4 regions of the Vibrio sp. C8 genome follow, and region 3 is predicted to be linked to each of the others. Evidence: predicted binding sites of a transcription regulator. Region 3 holds the regulator's gene; each other region holds the start of a gene.
What was found. Region 3 encodes PurR, which represses purine synthesis genes. Its sites were predicted from a motif close to TNANGNAAACGTTTNCNTNA; they were not measured.

Region 1 (3,199 bases), on a different contig from region 3:
ATAGTATGCTGATCCTTAAATAACTCAAATGCATTCTTAAAAATAAGACAATAAATTAACCTTATGAATTTATTAAAGTAATTTGTAGATTTTATTTATTATTAAACGAGGATGATTTTGTTCCATTGACTTATTCTCTATCAACGTTAGTTTTACATAAGTCAGGTCTATGGTTAGGAGTTTTTATAATGACGGAAGGAAAAAAACTAAACGTACGATTACTTTCTGATGTCTGTATGCAGTCACGTTTACTTAAAGATGCGTTGGAGTCTAAGCTTCCAATAAAAATTGAAATTTCTCCTTTTTGCGATATGTGGATGCAGGAGAGTAACCCTGCATGTCAAGATACACAGTTAGTCCTCATCGATTGTGCTCGACTCGATGATCAAGCTCTTTCTGACTATGCTTCGTTCAAACACCTATGTTGTTCGGAAGCGCGAGAAGTTGTACTAAATTGTCCTAGTGAAATTGAAGCAAAAGATTTATTCAAGTGGCAGTGTTTGGCAGGGGTATTCTACGCCGATGATGACATTGATGTATTAGTGAAAGGCATGAGTAAAATTATTAAAGGCGAAATGTGGCTAACTCGCCGACTCGCGCAAGAATATATTCTTCATTATCGCTCTGGCAACTCAGTTGTTACCTCTCAAATGTTCTCAAAATTAACCAAGCGCGAACAACAAATAATTAAGCTACTTGGCAGTGGAGCTTCAAATGTTGAGATAGCAGATCAGTTATTTGTCAGTGAAAATACAGTTAAAACGCACCTTCATAATGTATTTAAGAAAATTAATGCTAAGAATCGTCTTCAAGCATTAATTTGGGCTAAGAACAACATTGGAATTGAAGAAGTAAGTCAATAATAAATACGTTTATTAATTAAAAATTAATCTAATAAAAAAGTTTATATGTAAAAAGGCAGCTCAGCTGCCTTTTTACTTTTACAATCCAAAATTACCTTCTTTGACGGTGAATGGCTACTCTACAAACACTGCCGTTCCACTTACCGATACCATCAGCATTCCATTGGTCTTGCCAAAGGTTTCATAATCCAAGTCAATACCGACAACAGCGTTCGCGCCAAGCTCTCTAGCACGAGCTTCAAGTTCGGCTAATGCAATCGTTCGCGCCTTCTGCAACTCGTGTTCATAGGTTGCTGAACGTCCACCAACGATGTCTCGAATACCAGCGAACAGATCTTTAAATATGTTTGCACCGAGAATGGCTTCACCAGCAATAACGCCGCAATAACGAACGATACGTTTACCCTCTACATTAGGCGTAGTAGTTACGATCATAGGAAACTCCCAATGAATAGTTTTGTGGTCGAGTTTGTTATACCACCTTCAACTTAATAATTCTTAATAATTTGGGTTTATTACTTAATTGTTTGATTTTAAAATGATTAGTTTAACAATTAATTTTGTTCTTTAAGATTAACATGTTGATTTGCTGTTGAGGTAAAGGCTGGTTATAACGCTTTCTTTTTCCTCGTAGTGAAAAACTTATGGCGCTAGAACAGTTGTTAGATTCCATTGCCGAAAAAGGTTGGTATGTCTGGGATGATTTTCTAACTCTTGAACAAGTTAAGTTACTCAAGAACTGTGCTTCAGATGATTGGCAGCGCGCACGTATTGGTAGAAATGAAGATACTCAACGAGCCAGTGAAATTCGTCGCGACAAAATTCAGTGGCTAGACTCCGACATGGGACAACCAGTACAGGATTACCTAGAGCGAATGGAGTTTATTAGGCGAGAAGTTAATCGGGAGCTGTTCCTCGGGTTGTTCGAATATGAGGCTCATTTTGCAGAGTACGAAGTAGGAGACTTTTACAAAAAGCATTTAGATGCTTTTCGTGGTAATGAAAGTCGTAAATTGACCACCGTTTTTTATATGAATGAAGGTTGGTGTGATGCTAACGGTGGTGAACTGAAAGTCTATGACCTCAACGATCAAATTATTCAAACCATTGCTCCTATTGCTGGACGGCTAGTTGTGTTCCTGTCAGAGCAATTTCCACATGAGGTACTTCCTGCTTACGCTAAACGCTATAGTATTGCTGGTTGGTTTCGAACCAATGGTGTCAGCGAAAATCGGTTTGATATTCTCTCCTAAGTAAAAAAAAACAGGCTTTGCCTGTTTTTTCATCCTTAACATTCCGCGCCTAACTTCGAGTTTGTTTCAGATATTGGGGTTGCAGTATATACATGCGCTTTACATCTCGATATTGCCCGTTGATAAAAAATTCTTCGACCAAGTGCCCTTCTTCAATAAATCCGCACTGTTCATACAAATGAAGAGCTTTTTCATTCTCAGTCGCCACATGCAAGTAAATTTTGTGAAGATTCAAAATAGTGAATGAGTAATCTAACGCTTTGTTGATTAGCGTGTTTGCGTACCCTTTCCCTTGGTGTTCTGGGGTAATAATGATCTGAAATTCAGCACTACGGTGAATGTAGTCAATCTCAATAATTTCAACCAAACCAATTAGGGATTTGTTCTCATCTTCAACAACAAATCGTCTTTCTGCGTTATCGTGAATGTGTTTGTTGTAAAGCTCTTCTAGTTCATCAAAAGACTCATACGGCTCTTCGAACCAATAAGACATGATGTTTCTGTTGTTGTTTAAATTATGGATAAATCTAAGATCGCCACGTTCTAACGCTCGAAGAGATAAATTCTGTTTCATGTTGATGTCTCTTACAGGTGATACGGTTTTATATCATTGTTTTATTACAGTTTAGTCTTCTATTCTTTGTCAAAACTGTCTACCACAATCGCGCCCATGGAGGCGGGCATAGTGATTACTATGATACGCTTGAACGCTAATATAGGGTCATCGATGATGGGTAATTTGTTCAAGGCAAATAACACCAAACCAACCACTAAAGCAGCAAGCAAATAAGCGATAGCAATGCGAAAAATAAAAACAGAAATTCGATGTTGAATGTTTCGCTGAAACACACTTTGATAGGCGAATACGCCCAGAAAACACAAAGAAAGGCTCATTAGAAACAGCAAGTTGGTTGTTGGTAATGTGGTACCCAGTTGCCATGCCTCTTCTGAGAAGGAAATGGGAACGGCCAATGCAAAAGCTCCCACACACACTTGGCTGGCATCTTCCATATTGAAGCTAAAATTTTTCATTCAAACTCCTTCTGTTTTAACTAACTGTACGCTTTGCCTAGCGTTTGTCCA
Region 2 (3,199 bases), on a different contig from region 3:
CAATGCAATCCATTACAAAAAAGCACTCTTTGTCATGCCCTGAAAAGCAAAAACACCCCGCAGCAATATTCTTGCTACGGGGTGAGATTAAACGGCGTCTATATATCGTTCTCTAATTCAAATTAGAAAGAGATAAAGAAACCAGCAATTGTTGCAGCCATCAAGTTAGATAGCGTACCAGCAATAACTGCTTTGATACCCATACGAGCGATGTCGTGACGACGAGTCGGAGCTAGACCACCCAGACCACCTAGTAGAATCGCGATAGAAGATAGGTTAGCGAAACCACATAGAGCGAATGAGATGATTGCTTGAGTCTTCTCAGACATTACTTGACCAGTTGCAGCAATAACTTGTGCGTTATCACCCACATAAGGTACAAAGTTTAGATAAGCTACGAATTCGTTTACAACTGTCTTCTGACCGATGAATGAACCAGCAATTGTTGCTTCTTCCCATGGCACACCGATTACGAATGCTAGAGGAGCGAAGATCCAACCTAGAAGAAGTTCTAGAGTTAGTTCAGGCATACCGAACCAACCACCAACACCACCTAAAAGACCGTTTAGAAGCGCGATTAGACCAATGAATGCGATTAGCATTGCACCAACGTTCAGAGCAAGTTGTAGACCTGCTGCTGCACCGCCAGCTGCTGCGTCGATAACGTTAGCTGGTTTGTCGTCGCCACCGTCAAGAGCATCTTCAATGTTCTCTTGTGGTTGATCAACTTCAGGGAATAGGAGCTTAGCGAACAGTAGACCACCAGGTGCTGCCATAAATGATGCGGCAACTAGGTACTCTAGTGGAACACCCATTGATGCGTAACCCGCAAGTACACCACCAGCAACAGAAGCCAAACCACCACACATTACTGCGAACAGCTCAGATTGAGTCATTTTTGGAACAAATGGGCGAACAACAAGTGGAGCCTCAGTTTGACCAACGAAAATGTTAGCTGCTGCAGACATAGATTCTGCACGAGATGTACCTAGAGCTTTCTGCAGACCACCACCTAGAATCTTAATTACCCATTGCATAATGCCTAGGTAGTAAAGAACTGAGATTAGAGCAGAGAAGAAAATCAGTGTTGGAAGAACACGGAAAGCGAAGATGAAACCGCCGCCACCGAACACTTCGAACATCTTGTCTGAAACAAGACCACCGAATAGGAAAGAAGTACCGTCATTACCGTAGTTAATAACGTTAGATACCCCGTTAGAGAAACCAGCAAGTAAATCGCGGCCCCATGGGACATAAAGTACAAATGCACCTAGTGCAAATTGGATAGCAAATGCGCCACCCACGGTTCTTAAGTTAATAGCTTTGCGGTTATTTGAAAGTAATACTGCGATAGCAAGTAGAACGACCATACCGACTAGGCTCATAAACGTACTCATAGTTTATGGCTTCCTTATAGTTTAATTTGGCGTGTTAAACATTGGGTTGTTTTCGGGGTGCGATTATACGCATCTCTCACAACAAAAAGTAATATATGCATCACGCATTTTTAGGTAATGAGTCAACATTACATTCAAAAACAAGAAGCAAGTCACAATAAAACCCCGAAACAGCGGTAATTTGACCTTATCCGAAACATATAGCCAACACATTGTAGTCCAGACTCTAAAAAATGCTGCAACCGTTTGCTCATAAAAGAAGCTGTCAATATTTTAACTTTTACCTTCAACTTCTCGACATTTAACACCCAGTTTAACGACAAACATTGTTTTTATATCAAGTCAAAACATGAGCACTCCATCACACTTGAATGTTACATTTTTCACTCAACCACACTACAAATTTGTATTCAAACGCACATTTAATAGCGTGCTAATTAGAAACAGATTTATCCATACATACGACCAATAAGTTGGCTTACCATTTGCTTAATGAGTCGAACGCTAGAAAAACAGCGTTTAATAAAGTAACTACATCGTCAATTTGCACTATTTTGGTGATTAAAATCACAATTTTGGTGAGTCTAATTTCTTGTAAACACTCGGAATTAACAAATAAACATACATTTATGGTTAATTAGTTTATTCCTTTACAAAAAAATGTGATTTGGTGTGAGGTATTCGACTTTTTTTTGCAGCGCAAACGATAAACTTATACACGATCAAACTAGCTCACCAATAATTCATTCAAACTATTGATATTTTGTTTTTTGGGTTTGTTGGACTTTTGTTAAAGGTCAGCAGTCTCTCGTCTAGTACAGTGGTATTGCAACATAGGTATATAACAGTGAAAAAATCTATTATAAAAATCTCAGCACTTGCTTTAGCGGTTTCTTCATTTCACGTTTTCGCAGAAGCAAAACCAGCCGTAATTTATGATACAGCGGGTAAATTCGATAAATCGTTCAACGAAGCGGTATATCAAAATGGTGTAAAAGTGATGGCAGCGGAAGGTACTGAAGTTCGCGAATTTGAACCTCAGAACGAGGCGCAACGTGAACAAGGTCTTCGTCGCTTAGCAAGCCGCGGTTTTAGCCCTATTGTTGCAGTAGGCTTTAATATGGCATCAGCTGTAGAAAAAGTGGCAACAGAGTTCCCAGATATTCACTTCACCATTCTTGATTCAGTTGTTGATAAGCCAAACGTTCAATCAATCGTATTTAAAGAGCACGAAGGTTCATTCCTAGTGGGTGCACTTGCTGCGAAAGCGTCAAAATCAGGCGTAGTTGGCTTCGTTGGCGGAATGGACATTCCTCTTATCCGTAAATTCCAATGTGGTTATGAGCAAGGTGCTAAATACACTAACCCAAGCATCACTGTTCTACAAAACATGACTGGTTCAACTCCAGCAGCGTTTGCTGACCCTGCAAAAGGTTCAGAGCTTGCTAAATCTCAATTCTCTAAAGGTGTTGACGTTGTTTACGCGGCAGCTGGCGGTACTGGTTTAGGTGTTTACCAAGCAGCGAAAGATGCAGGCAAACTAGCGATCGGTGTTGACTCAAACCAAAACCACCTACAACCAGGCACAATGCTAACGTCAATGGTTAAACTTGTAGGCGCGGCTTCAGTTGAATCTTGGAAAGAAGAGATGAACGGTACTTGGCAACCTGGTATCAAAGCTCTTGGTCTTAAAGAGAACGCTGTTGATTGGGCATACGATGACAACAACAAGTCTCTGATCACTGACGAAATGAAAGCTTACATGGATACTCTAAAAGCGGACATTATCGCTGGCAAAATTA
Region 3 (3,199 bases):
GGAAAGTCGATTTTTAATTTCAATCTGGACTCACCTTTTGTTAAAAACAGAAAGCTTCAGAAAAACAAAAAGCACTCGTAAAGAGTGCTTTTTAAGTAGGGTGAGTTTTTAACTCAAAGCTTCTGCATTAGCTCGTCACGACGAGATTGAGGAATCACCGACCAGTGTTTACCTTCAATTGCACCTTCTAATGCCCAAAGTAACTCTAAACCAACGGTGGTGGTGTGAGTTTCTTGTACAGCTCTGAACGCTGCGAGTGCGCCTTTTTGTTGAAGCATGTCAACAGAATCGATGCCTGCTTTTTTTAGCATACGTTCTGTTGCCAAACGCATGTTAGGTAGATCCTTAAGGCGATCGGGTTTCGCTTTCGCTTGAGTTTCACGTTCTTGTTTTGCTGCTTCTAAAGCTTGTTTCGCCTCATCAATAATCTGCTCTGGGGCTTCCCAAGCATTTTCAGGTAAAGCGAAATATTTTGTGACAACAGGGAAACCACGTTTTTTATAAACGTAAGGTTCATAACCTTGTTGTTGGAAATTTATTGAGGAGAGATCATCTGCGCGAATGTGCAGGCGGTCATTAACCACAAGAGCGAACATTGCGTCGTCGATGAAAATGCCGAACCCTCCGAACATAGAACGTGATTTCACACATCCTAGTTGCTCAAAAAGTCGCATTGAGTCTTTTAGTACTGGTTTATCCATGCTGTTAGTCTCGGTGTATTAACTAATACGCCACCAAATTCAGGTCCGAGAGAATAGCAAAAAATTACATGGAGTATGTCAATCAATAGTCAACTCATGTATAGATTTTTGCCATCGGCAACCCCGCTACCTACCAGTAATGATTGAACATTGTTTGGTTTAGGCCGGAGGCTTTGCGTCCCATCCTTTCAGAAGGTTTGCCCTGTGCGTGACACTACAGTGAAAATAATAATCAAAAACTTGAATTAGAATCACATTTATATGCACTAAATGTGATTCTAGTTCAAAAAATTAACCTTATGTTTGCTATTTTTATTACCAATAAAAAAATCTGCGAGAGATATCTCTTAAGCCCAAGGAAGTTCTAGGGCCATATTGAGAGTAACTTATTATTTTGTCAGATCTTTTACTGTATCGCGTTCAACAATTTCTGGATGCATTTCAAAGATACGACGTTCGTGTTCTTTGTCTTTAATGCGTTCTAGCAGGATTTCGAAGGCGTTTTTACCCACACGACGTTTCGGTTGGTGGATAGTTGTCAGTGGTGGAGAGAAGTACTCTGCTAACTCAATGTTGTCGTAGCCAATCACAGAGATATCATCCGGTACGCGTACCCCTTTCTGCTGCAAACGTGACATTAGACCCAGTGCCATTGTGTCGTTAAAGCAGAACACCGCGGTTGGCATCTTATCCATAGCAATGATCTTATCTGCGGCTAGAACCGCAGTGTCACATTCAAAGTTGCCTTCTAGAATCCAGTTGTCATTCACTTCTAAATTGGCTTCTGTCATCGCGCGACGGAAGCCAGCAATACGCTCCTGACAAGCCAGTTTGTTCAAATGACCGCTGAGACAAGCGATGTCTTTGTGGCCTCTGTCGATGAGGTACTTAGTTGCTAAGTAACCACCCAGTTCAGAGTTGTCGATAATCTTGTCAGCTTTAGACGCTTCAGGGCCCCAATCCATAATAACTTTTGGAATGTCAGCATGTGATTCAAGCATTTCTGACAGTTCTTGAGTTAAGTCAGAGCACATCACCAAAATGCCATCAACACGTTTTTCTGCCAGCATTCGAATGTAGTCTCTTTGCTTCTCGTAAATACCACCCGTGTTACACAGAATTAGCGTGTACCCTTGGCGGTAACAGTAGCTTTCTACACCGTCTATAACTTCAGAGAAGAATAGGTTGGTCGATTGTGTCACCAACATACCGATAGTACGTGTAGTGTTACATTTCAAACTACGTGCTACTGCACTTGGTGCGTAGTTTAGCTCTTTTACTGCTTCGAGAACTTTCTCTTGAGTTGCTTCAGCAACAAAGCGAGTTTTGTTTATTACGTGTGATACGGTTGTGGTTGATACGCCTGCTAAGCGAGCAACATCTTTAATCGTAGCCATAGATTTGTCCTGTTTTGACTGCTGATTTTAGCTAAATTTTATTAGGTCAAACAAACCCGATTACTGGCCAGATTCAGCAGCGGCGAAGTTGAATAGCTTCTAGCCTAAAGTCACTAAAACACAAAAACCGCTTTGAAACAGCGGTTTGCGTTTTAAATAATGATTCATCATATTTTGCTGTTGAGTTTAAACCGCAAACGGTTAGCTCGCAACGACAAATCATAGGCGCAAACTTAACTGTAGTCACAATTCATTGCCTAAATTGCGCTATTGATGAGAATCAGTTGCCAGTAAGGTATTGTAAATCGAGTTGCAAGAAAGCAACTAATAATACGGATATTGATGAATAAAACCCTAATTTATCCACACTTGAACAATGAAGAGAAAATTCCGGCACCCAACTCAGTAAATGATTACGGATATAGTCTGCTTGGAACTGAAGCGCTTTTTCCATATGCGGTTCTTTCTCTAATTCGTTTGAACGAATAATCAGGTGACCAAGAAAATCCAATTCGATAGAAAGATGGTCATAGGATTCATCTGGTTGCTTTTGTACGTGAACCCCATTTTGTTCCATGAGCTGAGCAATTGCTTGCTCTGGTGTCTCGCCAACATATTTAGATTTATCAAGATAGAGTGACGCATAGGGTAGTGCAGAGTTTTCATCACACTTTGAAAATAGATGAAAAAAGCTGTTGGCAATTTGAACTTGGGCATCCTGTTGCTTGAGAAGCCAGTCGAGGACAGAAATGAACTTTTGGCTAGGTGCTGCTAAATGCGCATTCTCACCAAGGCCTGCTAGGAAGTTATGAATTTCTGGTGAATCATACCGTTCTAAATCTTGTGAGGTGAGCTCATGAGTAAACAGCCCTGAAAGCCACCAGTAAATCTCAGCACGTTTGTCATTGAATGCTTTAATTTCTTTCATCGCTTAACTCCGATTCAGCCTTTTTCTAAGTCTAAGCAATAATTGCGCTTTATATGAAATTTACTGATTAAATTGTTCGAAGATTGTGCTTTGGATATAAATAAAAACCCGCGCTAGGCGGGTCTTAATTGGAGTGAATGATTGGTTATTGGTTCTGTGTTGCTGTTTCGTCA
Region 4 (3,199 bases), on a different contig from region 3:
GCGCAGGCATTGAAGTCTATGGTATCTACGACGGTTACCACGGTCTATATGAAGACCGCATTAAGAAACTTGACCGTTCAAGTGTTTCTGATGTAATCAACCGTGGTGGTACTTTCTTAGGTTCAGCTCGTTTCCCCGAGTTCAAAGAAGTAGCAGTACGTGAAAAAGCTATCGAAAACTTGAATAAGCACGGCATCGAAGCGCTTGTTGTTATCGGTGGTGATGGTTCGTATATGGGTGCTAAGAAACTGACTGAAATGGGTTACCCATGTATCGGTCTTCCGGGCACAATTGATAACGATATCGCTGGTACTGATTACACTATCGGTTACTTAACAGCGCTTAACACTGTTATCGAATCTATTGACCGTCTACGTGACACTTCTTCATCTCACCAACGTATTTCTATCGTAGAAATCATGGGCCGTCATTGTGGTGATTTAACTCTGACATCTGCAATTGCGGGTGGCTGTGAGTACATCATTACTCCTGAAACAGGCTTAGATATGGATAGCCTGATTTCAAACATTCAAGACGGCATCAAGAAAGGTAAGAAGCATGCAATTATCGCTCTTACTGAATTGATGGTCGATGCAAATGTACTGGCTAAAGAGATCGAGAAAGCAACGAAGCGTGAAACTCGCGCAACAATTCTTGGTCACATCCAGCGTGGTGGTAAACCAACAGCGTTTGACCGCGTATTGGCTTCTCGTATGGGTAACTACGCAGTTCACCTATTAATGGAAGGCCACGGTGGTCGTTGTGTTGGTATTCAAAAAGAAGAATTGGTTCACCATGACATCATCGATGCGATTGAAAACATGCGTCGTCCAGTTCGTACAGATCTTTACAAAGTGGCTGAAGAGTTATTCTAAGCAACGTTTGAAGATAAAGATTGAACACAAAAAAGACCGCTAATGCGGTCTTTTTTTATGCTTAATTCTTAGAGAATAATGTCACGAATTTCTGCGTCTTTACGCTCTAGGTAGTGAATCGATTTAATACGACGAATAGTACGGCAACGACCACGAACCAACAGAGTTTCGGTTGTTGCAATATGACCTTTGCGCGAAATACCTTCCAGCAAATCGCCTTTAGTGATACCTGTCGCTGAGAAGATAATATTGTCACTGCGAGCCATATCTTCCATCTTCAGAACTACGTTTGCTTCAACACCCATTTGTTTGCAGCGTTCAAGTTCGCTTGCGCCCCAAATACGGTTGTCTTCTGTGTCTCCTTTCACTTGATGACGAGGAAGCAGACGTCCATGCATATCGCCGTCAAGAGCACGAATAACAGCAGCCGAAACCACACCTTCAGGTGCACCGCCGATGCAGTACATTGCATCCACTTCGCTATCTGGCATACATGTCAAAATAGAAGCTGCTACATCGCCGTCTGGCACCGCAAATACGCGAACACCCATCTGCTGCATTTCCGCTATTACTGCGTCGTGACGAGGTTTTGCAAGTGTTGTAACAACAAGCGTATCAAGTGATTTACCTAAAGCTTGAGCAATGTTTTCTAAGTTTTCTTTCAGCGGTTTATTCAGATCAATGCAGCCTTTCGCACCCGGACCAACAACCAGTTTTTCCATGTACATATCTGGCGCTTTCAAGAAACTGCCTTTTTCGCCAGCCGCAAGTACCGCTAGTGCATTCGATTGACCCATCGCCGTCATACGAGTGCCTTCGATTGGGTCAACGGCGATATCGACTTCATCACCACCTAAGCCAACCTTCTCGCCAATGAACAGCATAGGAGCATCGTCGATTTCCCCTTCACCAATAACAATTTCGCCTTGGATTTCTGTTTGATTCAGTAGTGTACGCATGACTTCTACGGCAGCGCCATCAGCAGCGTTTTTATCGCCGCGACCAAGCCATTTATAACCTGCTAGTGCAGCACCTTCTGTGACTCGGGAAAAAGCCATTGCTAAATCACGTTTCATTTTCACTCCAACTCAGAACGATAGGGGATAATTTTGGGCGGCATTCTAACATAATAGTAGGAAAACGTTTGCTAATTAGCCTAGCAGAGAGTTGTATTGGATCAAAAGATAGTGAGATTTAGCACGTTACTGGGTGTATTCCGAGCGAGCTGTAGTCACTTTCTTAGATGAAAGTTAGCGTAAGGTAAAATTGCGCTGTTTTTTTAAGCGAATAGCGAAAAAGATCGAATATAGTGAGTGTTTCTCTGGGCTGGGCTGAGTAGAATGGGGCAATCAGTGACGTTTTGTCCATTGCAACCGAATCAATAAAGGGTAAGTACCATGTCTTTTGAAGTACTAGAACAACTAGAAGCAAAAATTCAAACTGCGGTTGACACAATCGCTCTACTGCAAATGGAAGTTGAAGAGCTTAAAGAAGAGAAGCAAAAGCTAGTTGAAGAAGCGAATGAGTTAAAAGCAAACCACGAAGCTTCTATTCAAAAAGCACAACAAATTCAACAAGAGCACGACCAATGGCAAGAACGCATCCGTAATCTGCTTGGCAAAATGGATGATGTGGAATAAGCCTGCGCTTTTCACAAACAAAAAAACGCCGAAGATTATCGGCGTTTTTTATGTTTCGAATATCGAGTTAGAACAGCTTTGTTTGATGTTAGCGAGTAGGGCGAACACCTAAAGTATGGCAAAGCGCGTAAGTCATTTCTGCACGGTTTAGCGTATAGAAATGGAAGTCTTTTACGCCTTCGCGTGAAAGAACGCGAACCATGTCGATTGCCTGACTTGCACCTACTAGCTGGCGTGTCACAGGATCCTCTTCCAAACCTTCGAATTGTTTTGCCATCCAGCTTGGTACTTTCACATTGTTTTGCGCAGCAAAGCGTGATGCTTGAGCAAAGTTAGACACTGGCAGAATACCCGGTACGATTTCCACATCAATGCCTGCTGCAACACAGCGGTCACGAAAACGCAGGTAGCTTTCTACATCGAAGAAGAACTGAGTGATGGCGCGGTTCGCACCAGCATCGACTTTGCGTTTCAGGTTCAGTAAATCCGCTTGAGCACTTTTTGCTTCAGGGTGTACCTCTGGAAAAGCCGCTACTGAGATATCAAAATCGTGGCGAGATTTCAGTAACTCAACCAGATCGGATGCGTACATTTCAGGTTTGCCACCGCCAGGGGGAATGTCACCTCGCAGGGCCACAATGTTTTGAATGCCGTTTGCCCAGTAATCATCAGCGATGTTGATCA

Region 1: ACRQQK_RS01250 (2OG-Fe(II) oxygenase) is a predicted target of PurR. The motif match lies at 1,475-1,494, and genes of this name have one in related genera.
Region 2: ACRQQK_RS18715 (NupC/NupG family nucleoside CNT transporter) is a predicted target of PurR. The motif match lies at 1,632-1,651, and genes of this name have one in related genera.
Region 4: glpX (class II fructose-bisphosphatase) is a predicted target of PurR. The motif match lies at 2,008-2,027, and genes of this name have one in related genera.

Annotation. Positions count from the first base shown of each region.
Region 1 covers NZ_JBPAOE010000002.1:76,706-79,904, forward strand. Annotated here, with positions in the region: gene ACRQQK_RS01240 (LuxR C-terminal-related transcriptional regulator) at 189-863, shown strand; gene ACRQQK_RS01245 (heavy metal-binding domain-containing protein) at 978-1,298, opposite strand; gene ACRQQK_RS01250 (2OG-Fe(II) oxygenase) at 1,508-2,116, shown strand; gene speG (spermidine N1-acetyltransferase) at 2,166-2,690, opposite strand; gene ACRQQK_RS01260 (DUF2391 family protein) at 2,750-3,148, opposite strand.
Region 2 covers NZ_JBPAOE010000051.1:24,038-27,236, forward strand. Annotated here, with positions in the region: gene ACRQQK_RS18715 (NupC/NupG family nucleoside CNT transporter) at 123-1,397, opposite strand; gene ACRQQK_RS18720 (BMP family lipoprotein) at 2,245-3,199, shown strand, end outside.
Region 3 covers NZ_JBPAOE010000011.1:379,914-383,112, forward strand. Annotated here, with positions in the region: gene ACRQQK_RS07760 (TfoX/Sxy family DNA transformation protein) at 114-701, opposite strand; cyclic di-GMP riboswitch class I at 815-913, opposite strand; gene purR (HTH-type transcriptional repressor PurR) at 1,091-2,098, opposite strand; gene torD (molecular chaperone TorD) at 2,379-3,026, opposite strand; gene elyC (envelope biogenesis factor ElyC) at 3,172-3,199, opposite strand, start outside.
Region 4 covers NZ_JBPAOE010000033.1:180,157-183,355, reverse strand. Annotated here, with positions in the region: gene pfkA (6-phosphofructokinase) at 1-875, shown strand, start outside; gene glpX (class II fructose-bisphosphatase) at 944-1,951, opposite strand; gene zapB (cell division protein ZapB) at 2,273-2,515, shown strand; gene metF (methylenetetrahydrofolate reductase) at 2,604-3,199, opposite strand, start outside.